Regions from separate parts of the Pseudomonas sp. p50(2008) genome, predicted to be linked through region 1. Evidence: predicted binding sites of a transcription regulator. Region 1 holds the regulator's gene; each other region holds the start of a gene.
What was found. The regulator sigma-54, encoded in region 1, starts transcription at its own class of promoters, with help from an activator protein. The targets are predictions, from matches to a motif close to ANTGGCATNNANNTTGCTNT.
Positions count from the first base shown of each region.

Region 2: the regulator sigma-54 is predicted to act here: its motif matches at 2,660-2,679, upstream of H7698_RS03200 (circularly permuted type 2 ATP-grasp protein).
Region 3: the regulator sigma-54 is predicted to act here: its motif matches at 2,926-2,945, upstream of H7698_RS04185 (flagellar basal body rod protein FlgF).

Region 1 covers NZ_JACMYF010000003.1:555,381-559,229, forward strand. Annotated here, with positions in the region: gene lptC (LPS export ABC transporter periplasmic protein LptC) at 1-325, shown strand, start outside; gene lptA (lipopolysaccharide transport periplasmic protein LptA) at 312-860, shown strand; gene lptB (LPS export ABC transporter ATP-binding protein) at 860-1,585, shown strand; gene H7698_RS11045 (RNA polymerase factor sigma-54) at 1,769-3,262, shown strand; gene hpf (ribosome hibernation-promoting factor, HPF/YfiA family) at 3,336-3,644, shown strand; gene ptsN (PTS IIA-like nitrogen regulatory protein PtsN) at 3,657-3,849, shown strand, end outside.
Region 2 covers NZ_JACMYF010000001.1:715,576-719,424, forward strand. Annotated here, with positions in the region: gene H7698_RS03190 (transglutaminase family protein) at 1-259, opposite strand, end outside; gene H7698_RS03195 (alpha-E domain-containing protein) at 256-1,206, opposite strand; gene H7698_RS03200 (circularly permuted type 2 ATP-grasp protein) at 1,219-2,628, opposite strand; gene H7698_RS03205 (ribonuclease E inhibitor RraB) at 3,032-3,373, opposite strand; gene H7698_RS03210 (hypothetical protein) at 3,586-3,819, opposite strand.
Region 3 covers NZ_JACMYF010000001.1:926,457-930,305, forward strand. Annotated here, with positions in the region: gene H7698_RS04170 (flagellar basal body P-ring protein FlgI) at 1-545, opposite strand, end outside; gene flgH (flagellar basal body L-ring protein FlgH) at 552-1,247, opposite strand; gene flgG (flagellar basal-body rod protein FlgG) at 1,300-2,085, opposite strand; gene H7698_RS04185 (flagellar basal body rod protein FlgF) at 2,131-2,871, opposite strand; gene H7698_RS04190 (sigma-54-dependent transcriptional regulator) at 3,235-3,849, opposite strand, start outside.

The DNA of each region.
Region 1 (3,849 bases):
TACCAAACCCGACCTGAACATGTACCGCGGTACAGATTTTCCATGGCACGTCACCAGCGAACGCGGTGAAGTGAACTCAGGCGGCACCGAAGTCGAACTGATTGACAACGTCCGCGTCAAACGCACCGACGAGAAGAATCGCGACACCTTGATCACCAGTACTCGCATGACGGTGTTCCCGCAGGAGCAATATGCGCAGACCGAGCAACCCGTTAGAATCGACGGCGCCGGTGGCGTCTCGACTGGTACGGGAATGAAAGCGTATTTGAAAGAAAGCAGGATACACCTGCTATCGAACGTAAGAGGACAGTATGAGGCTCGTTAAAACCCTCCCTATTTTGCTCAGTCTGGGCGCAGCACTGGGAAGCGTGAGCGCCTGGGCTCTGCCGAACGATCAGCAACAGCCAATTCGCATTCAGGCCGACGATGCCCAACTGGACGACAAGAACGGTGTTGCCACTTACACCGGCGACGTGATCATCACCCAAGGGTCGATGAAGGTTACCGGTAACAAGGTAACCATGACCCGCGCGCCGAATGGCGACATCGACGTGGTGACCTCGGTCGGCAACCTGGCTTACTTCGAGCAACTGCAAACCGCCGGCGATGCCAAACCCGTTCAGGGCTGGGGTGTGACCATCCAGTACCACGCCACGCAAAACCGCGTTGTACTGATCGACAAGGCCAAGGTCATCGACAAGGACAACAACGTCACTCAAGGCGAGAAAATCGTCTATGACACCGAGAAAAAGCTGGCGAGCGCTGGTCGCGCTACAGGTAGCAAGGTGACCGAGTCGCGTCCACGCATTGACATGGTGATTCAACCTAAAAAGAAAACCGACGAGCAGAAGGCCCAGTAATGGCAACTCTGAAAGCTCAGCATCTGGCCAAAGCCTACAAGAGCCGCCAGGTTGTGCGTGATGTCAGCCTGTCCATCGACAGCGGTCAGATCGTCGGTTTGCTCGGGCCCAACGGCGCCGGCAAGACCACCTGCTTTTATATGATTGTCGGCCTCGTGCAGGCCGATCAGGGCCGTGTACTGATCGATGACCTCGACGTCAGCCATCAGCCAATGCACGGCCGAGCCAAGGCCGGTATCGGCTATCTTCCGCAAGAGGCGTCGATCTTCCGCAAACTGTCGGTGGCCGATAACATCATGGCGATCCTCGAGACCCGCAAGGAACTCGACAAGGCGGGCCGCCGGAAGGAGCTCGAAAGCCTGCTTCAGGAATTTCACATCAGCCACATTCGCGACAACCTCGGCATGAGCCTGTCCGGCGGTGAACGTCGCCGCGTGGAGATTGCACGCGCGCTGGCCACCAACCCGAAATTCATCCTCCTCGACGAACCGTTCGCCGGCGTGGACCCGATTTCGGTGGGTGACATCAAGCAGATCATTTATCACCTCAAGGCCAAGGGCATCGGCGTCCTGATCACTGACCACAACGTCCGTGAAACCCTGGATATTTGCGAAACGGCGTATATCGTCAACGATGGCCAACTGATTGCCGAAGGCGACTCCGCCACGATCCTGGCCAACGACTTGGTCAAGGAAGTGTACCTGGGGCACGAGTTCCGCTTGTAAGCGCGGAAGTGCCTGGTCATTCGTCCGAGCGCTCGTACCGATAAAAAATCAACGTTTTTTTATTGTTACAGCGCTCTAGGCAAACGCTGCGGTTTCGGGCATATAATTTGCTTATGTTTGGCGCCTCGGCGCCCTGTAGTGGATGGCGCAAGCGCGCCGGCGAATAAGGTTTAAGCCCCTGCCATGAAACCATCGCTAGTCTTGAGAATGGGCCAGCAGCTGACGATGACACCTCAGCTGCAACAGGCCATCCGCCTTCTCCAATTGTCGACCCTGGACCTGCAACAGGAAATCCAGGAGGCTCTGGAGTCCAATCCGATGCTCGAACGCCAGGAAGAAGGCGACGACTTCGACAACGCCGATCCTTTGGCCGACAAAGCCGAACAGCAACCTAACGCCGATGTTTCGGAACCCTCCTACCAGGAAACCGCCCCTACGGTGGACAACCTCGAGGAAGGTGACTGGAACGAGCGCATCCCTAACGAATTGCCTGTTGATACCGCGTGGGAAGACGTCTACCAGACCAGCGCCAGCAGCCTGCCTAGCAACGATGACGACGAGTGGGATTTCACCACCCGCACATCCGCCGGCGAAAGCCTGCAAAGCCACTTGCTATGGCAACTGAACCTGGCACCGATGTCCGACACTGATCGCCTGATCGCCGTGACCCTGATCGATTGCATCAATAATCAGGGCTATCTGGACGAAACCCTCGAGGAAATTCTCGAAGCCTTCGACCCGGAACTGGACATCGAGCTCGATGAAATCGAAGCCGTCCTGCACCGCATCCAGCAATTCGAACCCGCCGGCATCGCCGCCCGTAACCTGGGTGAATGCCTGCTGTTGCAACTGCGCCAGTTGCCCGCCAAAACCCCTTGGCTCGCCGAAGCCAAGCGTTTGGTCACCGATTACATCGACCTGCTGGGCAGCCGTGATTACAGCCAGCTGATGCGCCGCATGAAGCTGAAGGAAGACGAACTGCGCCAGGTGATCGAACTGGTTCAGAGTCTTAATCCACGCCCGGGCTCGCAAATCGAATCCAGTGAAGCCGAATACGTCGTTCCTGATGTGATCGTGCGCAAGGACAACGAACGCTGGCTGGTCGAGCTCAACCAGGAATCGGTGCCTCGACTGCGGGTCAACGCCCAATACGCCGGCTTTGTTCGCCGCGCCGATACCAGCGCAGACAACACCTTCATGCGCAATCAGTTGCAGGAAGCTCGCTGGTTCATCAAGAGCCTGCAAAGCCGCAACGAAACGTTGATGAAAGTAGCCACCCAGATCGTCGAGCATCAGCGCGGTTTTCTGGAGTATGGCGACGAAGCCATGAAACCGCTGGTACTGCATGACATCGCTGAGGCGGTGGGCATGCACGAGTCGACGATTTCACGGGTAACCACGCAAAAATTCATGCATACCCCCCGGGGCATTTATGAACTGAAATATTTTTTCTCCAGCCACGTCAGCACTTCCGAAGGCGGCGAATGCTCTTCCACGGCGATCCGCGCGATCATCAAAAAACTGGTTGCCGCGGAAAATCAGAAAAAGCCGTTGAGTGACAGCAAGATCGCTGGTTTACTGGAGGCACAAGGCATTCAGGTGGCTCGCCGCACCGTCGCCAAGTACCGCGAATCCCTCGGGATCGCGCCTTCGAGCGAACGTAAGCGGTTGATGTAAGCCACGCCACAGCGTTCCAGTGGTAGATCATCTGATCTACCGCTTTATGCACTGGCAACGAAGGAGAAGCTGTATGCAAGTCAACATCAGTGGACACCAACTGGAAGTGACCGAACCCCTGCGCACCTATATCGGCGAAAAACTCGACCGGTTAGAGAGGCATTTCGACAAGATCACAAACGTGCAAGTCACGATGACTGTCGAGAAGCTGCTGCAGAAAATCGAAGCCACGCTGCATATCCCCGGCGGAGAAGTGGTCGCCAACGCAGAGCATTCAGACATGTATGCCGCCATCGACCTGCTGACCGACAAGCTGGATCGCCAACTCAAAAAGCATAAGGAAAAGACCCAGAGCCTCCTCCAGGGCGCAACCGGTCGTTAACACTCCCAACCCATGATCCGACTTGAAAGCATCCTGACCCCCGGCCGTTCCCTCGTGAACGTGCCGGGCGGCAGCAAAAAGAAAGCCCTCGAGCAAATTGCCAACCTAATCCACCGCGAAGTGCCGGATCTGGCCATGCAGGATGTCTTCGAGAGCCTGGTCGCCCGTGAAAAACTCGGTTCTACCGGTTTTGGCAACGGCATCG
Region 2 (3,849 bases), on a different contig from region 1:
CGGCTTCCCGCAGCTCGTCGATATCGACCTGGCCACGGGCGCCAATGATGATCGCTTCATGGGGCTCGTCCATGGTCAGTACGTGCAGGATATTGCCGAACGGATCGAGTTGCGCACGCACCGGGCGCGGCAGGTCGAGTTGCCAGCTGAGCACGTGCTGCCGCTCGCTGTCGTGGGGTGTCAGCCGCAGGTACTGGATGCTCGCCCGCACCTGATCTTCGTAGTGATAGGTGGTTTCGTGGCTAATGGAAAGTCTCATGCAGCCTCCAGGTAAGAAGTGTGTATGGCATTACCCAACTGGCGCACCAGCGGGATGAACTCGGTCAGCCAGGCGTGCAGGCCTTCGTCGAGAATTTCATTGATGCCGGTGTAGCGCAGGCGTGCATCCATTTCTGCGGCCAGGCGTTGCGCGGGACGTCCGTTGGCCCCGGGTAACTGGGCAAGGATCTGGTCGATTTCTTCCGTGCAGGCGCGCAGGGATCGTGGAACGTCCGCACGCAGCAACAGCAACTCGGCCACGTGCCGGGCACCGGGTGCATCACGGTAGATTTCGGTGTAGGCCTCGAAGGACGACAAGGCCCGTAACAATGCGCTCCACTGGTAATACGCGTGAGCCGTGCCGTCGCTCACGGCTTCAGCTTGATCACCGGCCATTTCGTATCGGGCGTCGAGCAGGCGCAGCGTGTTGTCCGCCCGTTCGATGAAGGTGCCCAGGCGAATGAATCGGAAGGCATCGTTGCGCATGATCGTGCCGTAGGACGCGCCGCGAAACAGGTGGGAACGTTCCTTGATCCATTCACAGAAACGGCTCATGCCGTAGCGACTCAAACCTTGATCGGCAATCCCGCGAATTTCCAGCCAGGTGGCGTTGATGTTTTCCCACATGTCCGCGGTGATTCGGCCACGCACCGCATGGGCACTGGCCCGCGCCGCGCCCAGGCAGCTGTAGATGCTCGCCGGGTTGGCAGCGTCCAGAGCGAAGAAATGCAGCAAGCGTTCGGCATGCAGATCGCCGTGGCGCTCGAGGTAATCGTCCAGGGTGCCGGTGATCAGCAGCGGCATCGCGAGTTCGTGCAACCCGTCACCGCGGCCATCCTGTGGCATCAGTGACAGGGAGTAACTGATGTCGAGCATCCGTGCGAGGTTCTCCGCCCGCTCCAGGTAACGCGACATCCAATACAGATCCGAGGCAGTTCTACTTAACATGGCAAGCTTCCTTCAATCCTCGACTACCCAGGTGTCCTTGGTTCCGCCGCCCTGGGAGGAATTCACCACCAAAGAGCCTTCGCGCAGGGCGACACGGGTCAAACCACCGGGCACGACCCGGGTTTCCCGGCCAGACAATACAAACGGACGCAAGTCGATGTGGCGTGGAGCAATGCCGTTTTCAACAAAGGTCGGACAGGTCGACAGCGACAAGGTCGGCTGCGCGATGTACGCGTGGGGCTTGGCCTTGATGCGTGCGCGGAACGACTCGATTTCCGCCGCGGTCGCCGCTGGCCCGACCAACATTCCGTAGCCACCGGACCCCTGGGTTTCCTTGACCACCAGATCTGGAAGATTGGCCAGCACGTGGGAAAGTTCAGAAGGATTACGGCACTGGAACGTCGGCACATTCTTCAGGATCGGCTCTTCATCCAGGTAAAAGCGGATCATGTCGGTGACAAAGGGATACACCGACTTGTCGTCCGCTACCCCGGTGCCGATGGCATTCGCCAGCACCACGTTGCCCGAGCGGTAGGACGACAGCAGCCCCGGCACGCCGAGCATCGAGTCCGGGTTGAACGCCAGCGGATCGAGAAAGGCATCGTCGAGACGACGGTAAATCACGTCGACGGCTTTTGGTCCGTCGGTGGTGCGCATGAACACCTTGTCGTCCCGCACGAACAGGTCCGCACCTTCCACCAGCTCAACGCCCATTTCCCGCGCCAGAAACGCATGCTCGAAAAATGCACTGTTGAAGCGCCCCGGCGTCAGCACCACCACGCTCGGGTTATCGATCGGGCTGGAGCTTTTCAGCGTGTCGAGCAGCAGGTTGGGATAGTGGTCGATGGGGGCAATGCGCTGGGCCGAAAACAGTTCGGGGAACAGCCGCATCATCATCTTGCGGTCTTCGAGCATGTAGCTGACGCCGCTCGGCGTTCGAAGATTGTCTTCGAGCACGTAATAGGTGCCGTCGCCGTCACGCACCAGATCGACGCCGGAGATGTGGCTATAGATATCCCGGTGCAGATCAAGCCCTTGCATCGCCAACTGGTACTGCTCGTTGGCCAGCACCTGCTCGGCCGGAATGATGCCGGCCTTGATGATGCGCTGCTCGTGGTAAAGGTCGGTGAGGAACATGTTCAACGCCTTGACCCGCTGGATACAGCCGCGCTCAACGACGCGCCACTCGCTGGCGGGAATGCTGCGCGGGATGGTGTCGAAAGGAATCAGACGCTCCGTGCCCTGCTCGTCACCGTAGAGCGTGAAGGTAATTCCGGCGCGGTGAAACAACAGATCGGCCTCGCGTCGACGTTGCGCCAGAAGCTCGTCAGGCGTCTCGGCAAGCCAGCGGGCAAACTCCCGATAATGCGGGCGGACCTGGCCGCCGGCATCGTACATTTCATCAAAATAGGTGCGGATCATGCCGTACTCCTTGTCACCCGGACATCTAGGCATCGCAAGGCCCGTGCCATCGGCATAAACGCTTTGTTATCAATCGGTTGGATAAACGCCTCAGCCATACCGCACCAATCCTGTGCGGCAAATGCCCCAACCTGATCGCCCCCGCTCCATTGCGAAGCAATGCTGTCGCTATCACCAGCATAGTCAGAGTTGATTTCACTGCTTGGCTGAGGCCGCGGATAATTGGCGCATTCGCTGGAAAAGCTCACCGAACTTCCCTTTTAGCCGCCTGTTTTGGGCGGCTTTTTTTTGCCTTTTGAAATGTTATGAATCAAAGACAAGAGCAAAAGATGTTTATCAAGCGCAAACGAAAACGGCCAACCCGAAGGTCAGCCGTTGCTGAGTAATGTTGCTGTTCATAGTGTTATGCGAGTAGCCCTCGTACCTCCTGCTTCACGCCCCATCCTTCGATGATGCCGCCCAGAGGCTCAACCACCGCCTCGAAACCCTGCTCGAAATCGCCAATGTCATCGTAGGTGGCGTACATGACCTTGCTCAGTTCCAGCGCCCAGGCGCCGTCATCGCGCACGCTGATTTGCGCATTCAAGGATTCACCACGGTAGTGACCTGCTGCTCTGCGAGCCCGCTCCTCGTCGGGAAAAATGGCGTAGAACTCGATGGGATGGAATTTTGAAAAGTCGAAACCGCCTTCTTTCATGCGGCGCAGCACGCTGCTGCTGATGTCTTCTTGATAGGCTGTGCTCATGAAACGTCCTCCTGAATCCGATGGATAGACTTTCCGTACTCCCGACGCCCTCAGCCGATTGGTGAGGGCGATACGACAACCAGGTTGCCGATGGGAACAAGCATGTAGCTGACAAGACCAGACCTTAGCGATCCAATCGCTGATCTCGCTTGCAGAGTAGCCCTTTGACCGAGCAGCTGCCAAGGCCTGTTATCAATGTGACAGGAGTTGTATCAGACGGGAGTAATGCCGAGGATTTGTATGCTGTTCTGGGTTTTGAGACTTTTGACGCTTGCATCATCGGTTCGCCCTTCCAGATCGTTCAGATCCAGTTCGGCAGCGACCGGCAGGAGACGGGCCTTGATGAGTTTGGCGGCGTGCTCGTTGTCCGGGCACTCGTCGCACTCAAAGACTTCGTCGACTGTTTCACCGTGATCATCCACGAAAGTGATTTTCCACTTTTGCATCACTGCCTCCTCGATAAAACCCGCAAGTGG
Region 3 (3,849 bases), on a different contig from region 1:
CTCGGCACCGAGCGTTCAACCGACGCACCGCCAGGGATGCGACCAGCCGACGGGACGTTGACGGTGATCTTCGAGCCGTCGCGACCTTCCGCATCGAAACCACCCACCACCAGGTTGCCCTGGGCGATGGCGTAGACATTGCCGTCGATCCCTTTAAGCGGTGTCAGCAGCAAGGTGCCGCCACGCAGGCTCTTGGAGTTACCGATGGACGATACGGTGATATCAACCTGCTGACCGGGCTTGGCGAAGGCAGGCAAATCGGCGCTGATCGACACCGCGGCGACGTTCTTCAACTGCACGTTACCCGAACCCGGCGGCACCTTGATGCCAAACTGCGAGAGCATGTTGTTGAAGGTCTGCAGGGTGAACGGGGTCTGTGTCGTCTGGTCACCGGTACCGTTGAGCCCGACCACCAGGCCGTAGCCGATCAATTGGTTGGAACGCACGCCGGAAATACTGGCGATGTCCTTCAGCCGCTCGGCTTGAGCGCTGAAGGCTGCGGACAACAAAAGGGCGGCCACCGTCAGGTGTTTAAGATTCAAGATGGCCACCTAGAAAGGGAACAGCGGGCTGAGGAAGAAACGGTCGAACCAGCCTGGCTGACTCGCATCGGCAAAGGCACCGGTGCCCGAGTAGGTGATGCGTGCATCGGCGACACGGGTCGAGGAAACGGTGTTGTCGGTGGCGATGTCATCGGCCCGAACCATGCCGGCGATCCGCACCAGCTCATCGCCGGTGTTGAGGGTCAGCCACTTCTCGCCGCGCACGGCGATGATGCCGTTTGGCAGCACGTCGGCAACGGTCACGGTGATCGAACCGGTCAGGCTGTTGCTCTGCCCCGACTTGCTATCGCCCTTGGTGGCGCGGTCGCCGGCATAACCGACGTCCAGGCTCAGGTCACCACCGCCCACCGGGTCATTGGTGCTCAGGCCACCACCGAAAAACGAGCTCAGCCCGATGTCGGTCTTGCTGGTCTTGCCCACCTGCGAGTTGGCGTTTTTGCTCGCCTGTGTCCGCTCGTTCAAGGTGATGGTAATGATGTCACCGACCCGGAAAGCCTTGCGGTCGCTGTACAGGTTCTGTTCGAAACCGGCCTGGTAGATCGAGCCGTTATTGGCGGCAGCCGGCAGCGGCGTGCGCGGCAACACCGGAGCGTAATAAGGGTCATTGGGCTTGGGCGTCGGGGCGACGCAGCCCGCGAGCGCGGTGATCCCACTCAGTGCCAGAACAGATACAAAGCGATTCATGACCCTACCTCACGGTGTTGCAGGCGACCTCATGGTCGCCACATAGACTTGATTACAGATTCTGCGTTACGAACGAGAGCATCTGGTCGGCGGTGGAGATCACCTTGGAGTTCATCTCGTAGGCGCGCTGGGTGGTGATCATGTTGACCATCTCCTCAACGGTGCTGACGTTGGACGTTTCCAGGGTGTTCTGCAGCGTGGTGCCGAAACCGGCGAGGCCCGGCGTACCGACTTGCGGCGCGCCACTGGCAGCTGTTTCCAGGAACAGGTTGTTACCCACGGCTTGCAGGCCGGCCGGGTTGATGAAGTCGGCGGTTTGCAGGTTGCCGATCACCTGGGACGCGGCGTTGCCGGGAACGGTGACGGACACGGTACCGTCGCGACCGACCGTGAAGGTCTGCGCGTCGTTCGGGATGACAATGGCCGGCTCCAGGGCGAAACCGCTGGCGTTGACGATCTGGCCGTTGGAGTCCAGATGGAAAGTACCGTCACGGGTATATGACGTGGTGCCGTCCGGCTGCAGAATCTGGAAGAAACCGCGACCGTCGATGGCCATGTCAAGTGGTTGCTCGGTGGTTTGCAGGCTGCCGGCGGTGAAGTTTTTCTGGGTGCCGACGATGCGCACACCGGTACCCACTTGCAGACCCGACGGCAGTTCGCTGTCCTGGGTCGACTGGGCGCCTGGCTGGCGTTTGATCTGATAGAGCAGGTCCTGGAATTCGGCGCGGTCACGTTTGAAACCCGTGGTCGACACGTTGGCCAGGTTGTTGGAAATGGTGGTCAGGTTGGTGTCCTGGGCGGACAGACCTGTTTTGGCAACCCATAGAGCCGGAAGCATTCGATTCTCCTCGTGCGCCTGTTTTACGGCGCGACGTTCTGGTAATTAGCTGATCTGCAAGACCCGAGCCATGGCCTGGTCGTCTTCTTTGGCGGTGTTCATCATCTTGATGTGCAATTCGAATTGCTTGGCCAGCGCCAGCACCGAGGTCATTTCCTCGACGGCATTGACGTTGCTCGACTCGAGGAAACCGGACACCAGTTTCACGCCGGCATCGGCCTGTGCCGGTTTGCCGTCCTTGGTATGGATCGAACCATCCAGGCCTTTGGTCATGTTCTTGAAGTCAGGGTTGACCAGCTTGATGCGGTCGACTTCGGCCATCACTCGCGGGCCTTCGCCCATCGCACGGATGCTGATGGTGCCGTCCTCGCCAACTTCGATCTGTTGCTCGGGCGGCACGGCAATCGGTCCACCGTTGCCCATCACCGGCATACCGTTACCGGCCCGCAGCACGCCAAGGGCGTCGACGTTCAGGCTGCCGGTGCGCACATAGCTTTCACCACCATCCGGGTTCTGCACGGCGATCCAGCCATTGCCCTGAACCGCCACATCGAGATCACGACCGGTTTCCACCAGGGACCCGGCGGAGAAATCGGTGGCCGGACGCTCGGACATGGCAAACGCACGCGCCGGAAAGCTGTCGCCGAACACCGGCATCGAGCGCGCTTGCTCCAGGTCTTTCTGAAAACCGTTGGTGGAGATGTTCGCCAGGTTGTTCGCATGAGCCTTTTGCGCCAATGCATTCTGGCTGGCGCCGGTCATCGCTACATAAAGGTACTTGTCCACACTCTTTCCTCTGCATGCCGGACGTTTGCCGCCCACTGCTGTACTGCTGAGCCATAAGCAATTTGCAGACCAACTTTTTTCTGGCGGCACCGGACCCGGCAAACAAAGGACTTGAGGGGTTTCAGGAGGAAAGGAGGAATGTAGAGAAGACGAAAAACCGGCGGTGTTATGCCGCTACGCGGCAACGGCTCTGTGAAAACAGCGAGGTACCTGTAGCAGCTGTCGAGCCTGCGAGGCTGCGTTCGGCTGCGCAGCAGTCGCAAAACTAACGAATGCGTTTTACCTGAATGTTCGCGGGGAACGAACTGACGACTGCTGCGCAGCCGAACGCAGCCTCGCAGGCTCGACAGCTGCTACAGAGATCTATGCAGGGCCCGAATCCTTGCCCACCTCATACTCGCGCAACTTGTTGGCAATCGTGGTGTGCGAAACCCCCAACCGCTTGCCCAGCTGCCGGCTGCTTGGATGCTCGGAATACAGGCGCTCCAGCACTGCCTTTTCAAACCGGCCGACGATTTCGTCCAACCCGCCTTCCAGCGAAAAATCGCCCAGGGGCTGACGCACGCCATAGTCCGGCAGACGAATATGTTCCGCCTTGACGGTGCCGCCTTCGCACAGGGAAACCGCCTGGAACAAGACGTTCTCCAGCTGCCGCACATTACCGGGCCAATGGTAATGACTGAGCCGCTCCATGGCCGCTGGCGCCAACTTCGGCAACGGGCAGCCGATCTGCCGACTGGCCTGATCAAGAAAGTGCTCAACCAGCGGCGTCAGACCATCCAGACACTCTCGCAGCGGCGGGATGTGCAGAGACAGTACATTCAAGCGGTGGTACAGGTCCTGGCGAAACTCACCGCGCGCGCACAGTTCGGACAAATCCACCTGGGTCGCGCAAATCACTCGCACATCGAGGTAAACCTCTTCATCGCTGCCGACACGACGGAAGCATCCGTCCTGCAAGAAGCGCAGCAATTTCAC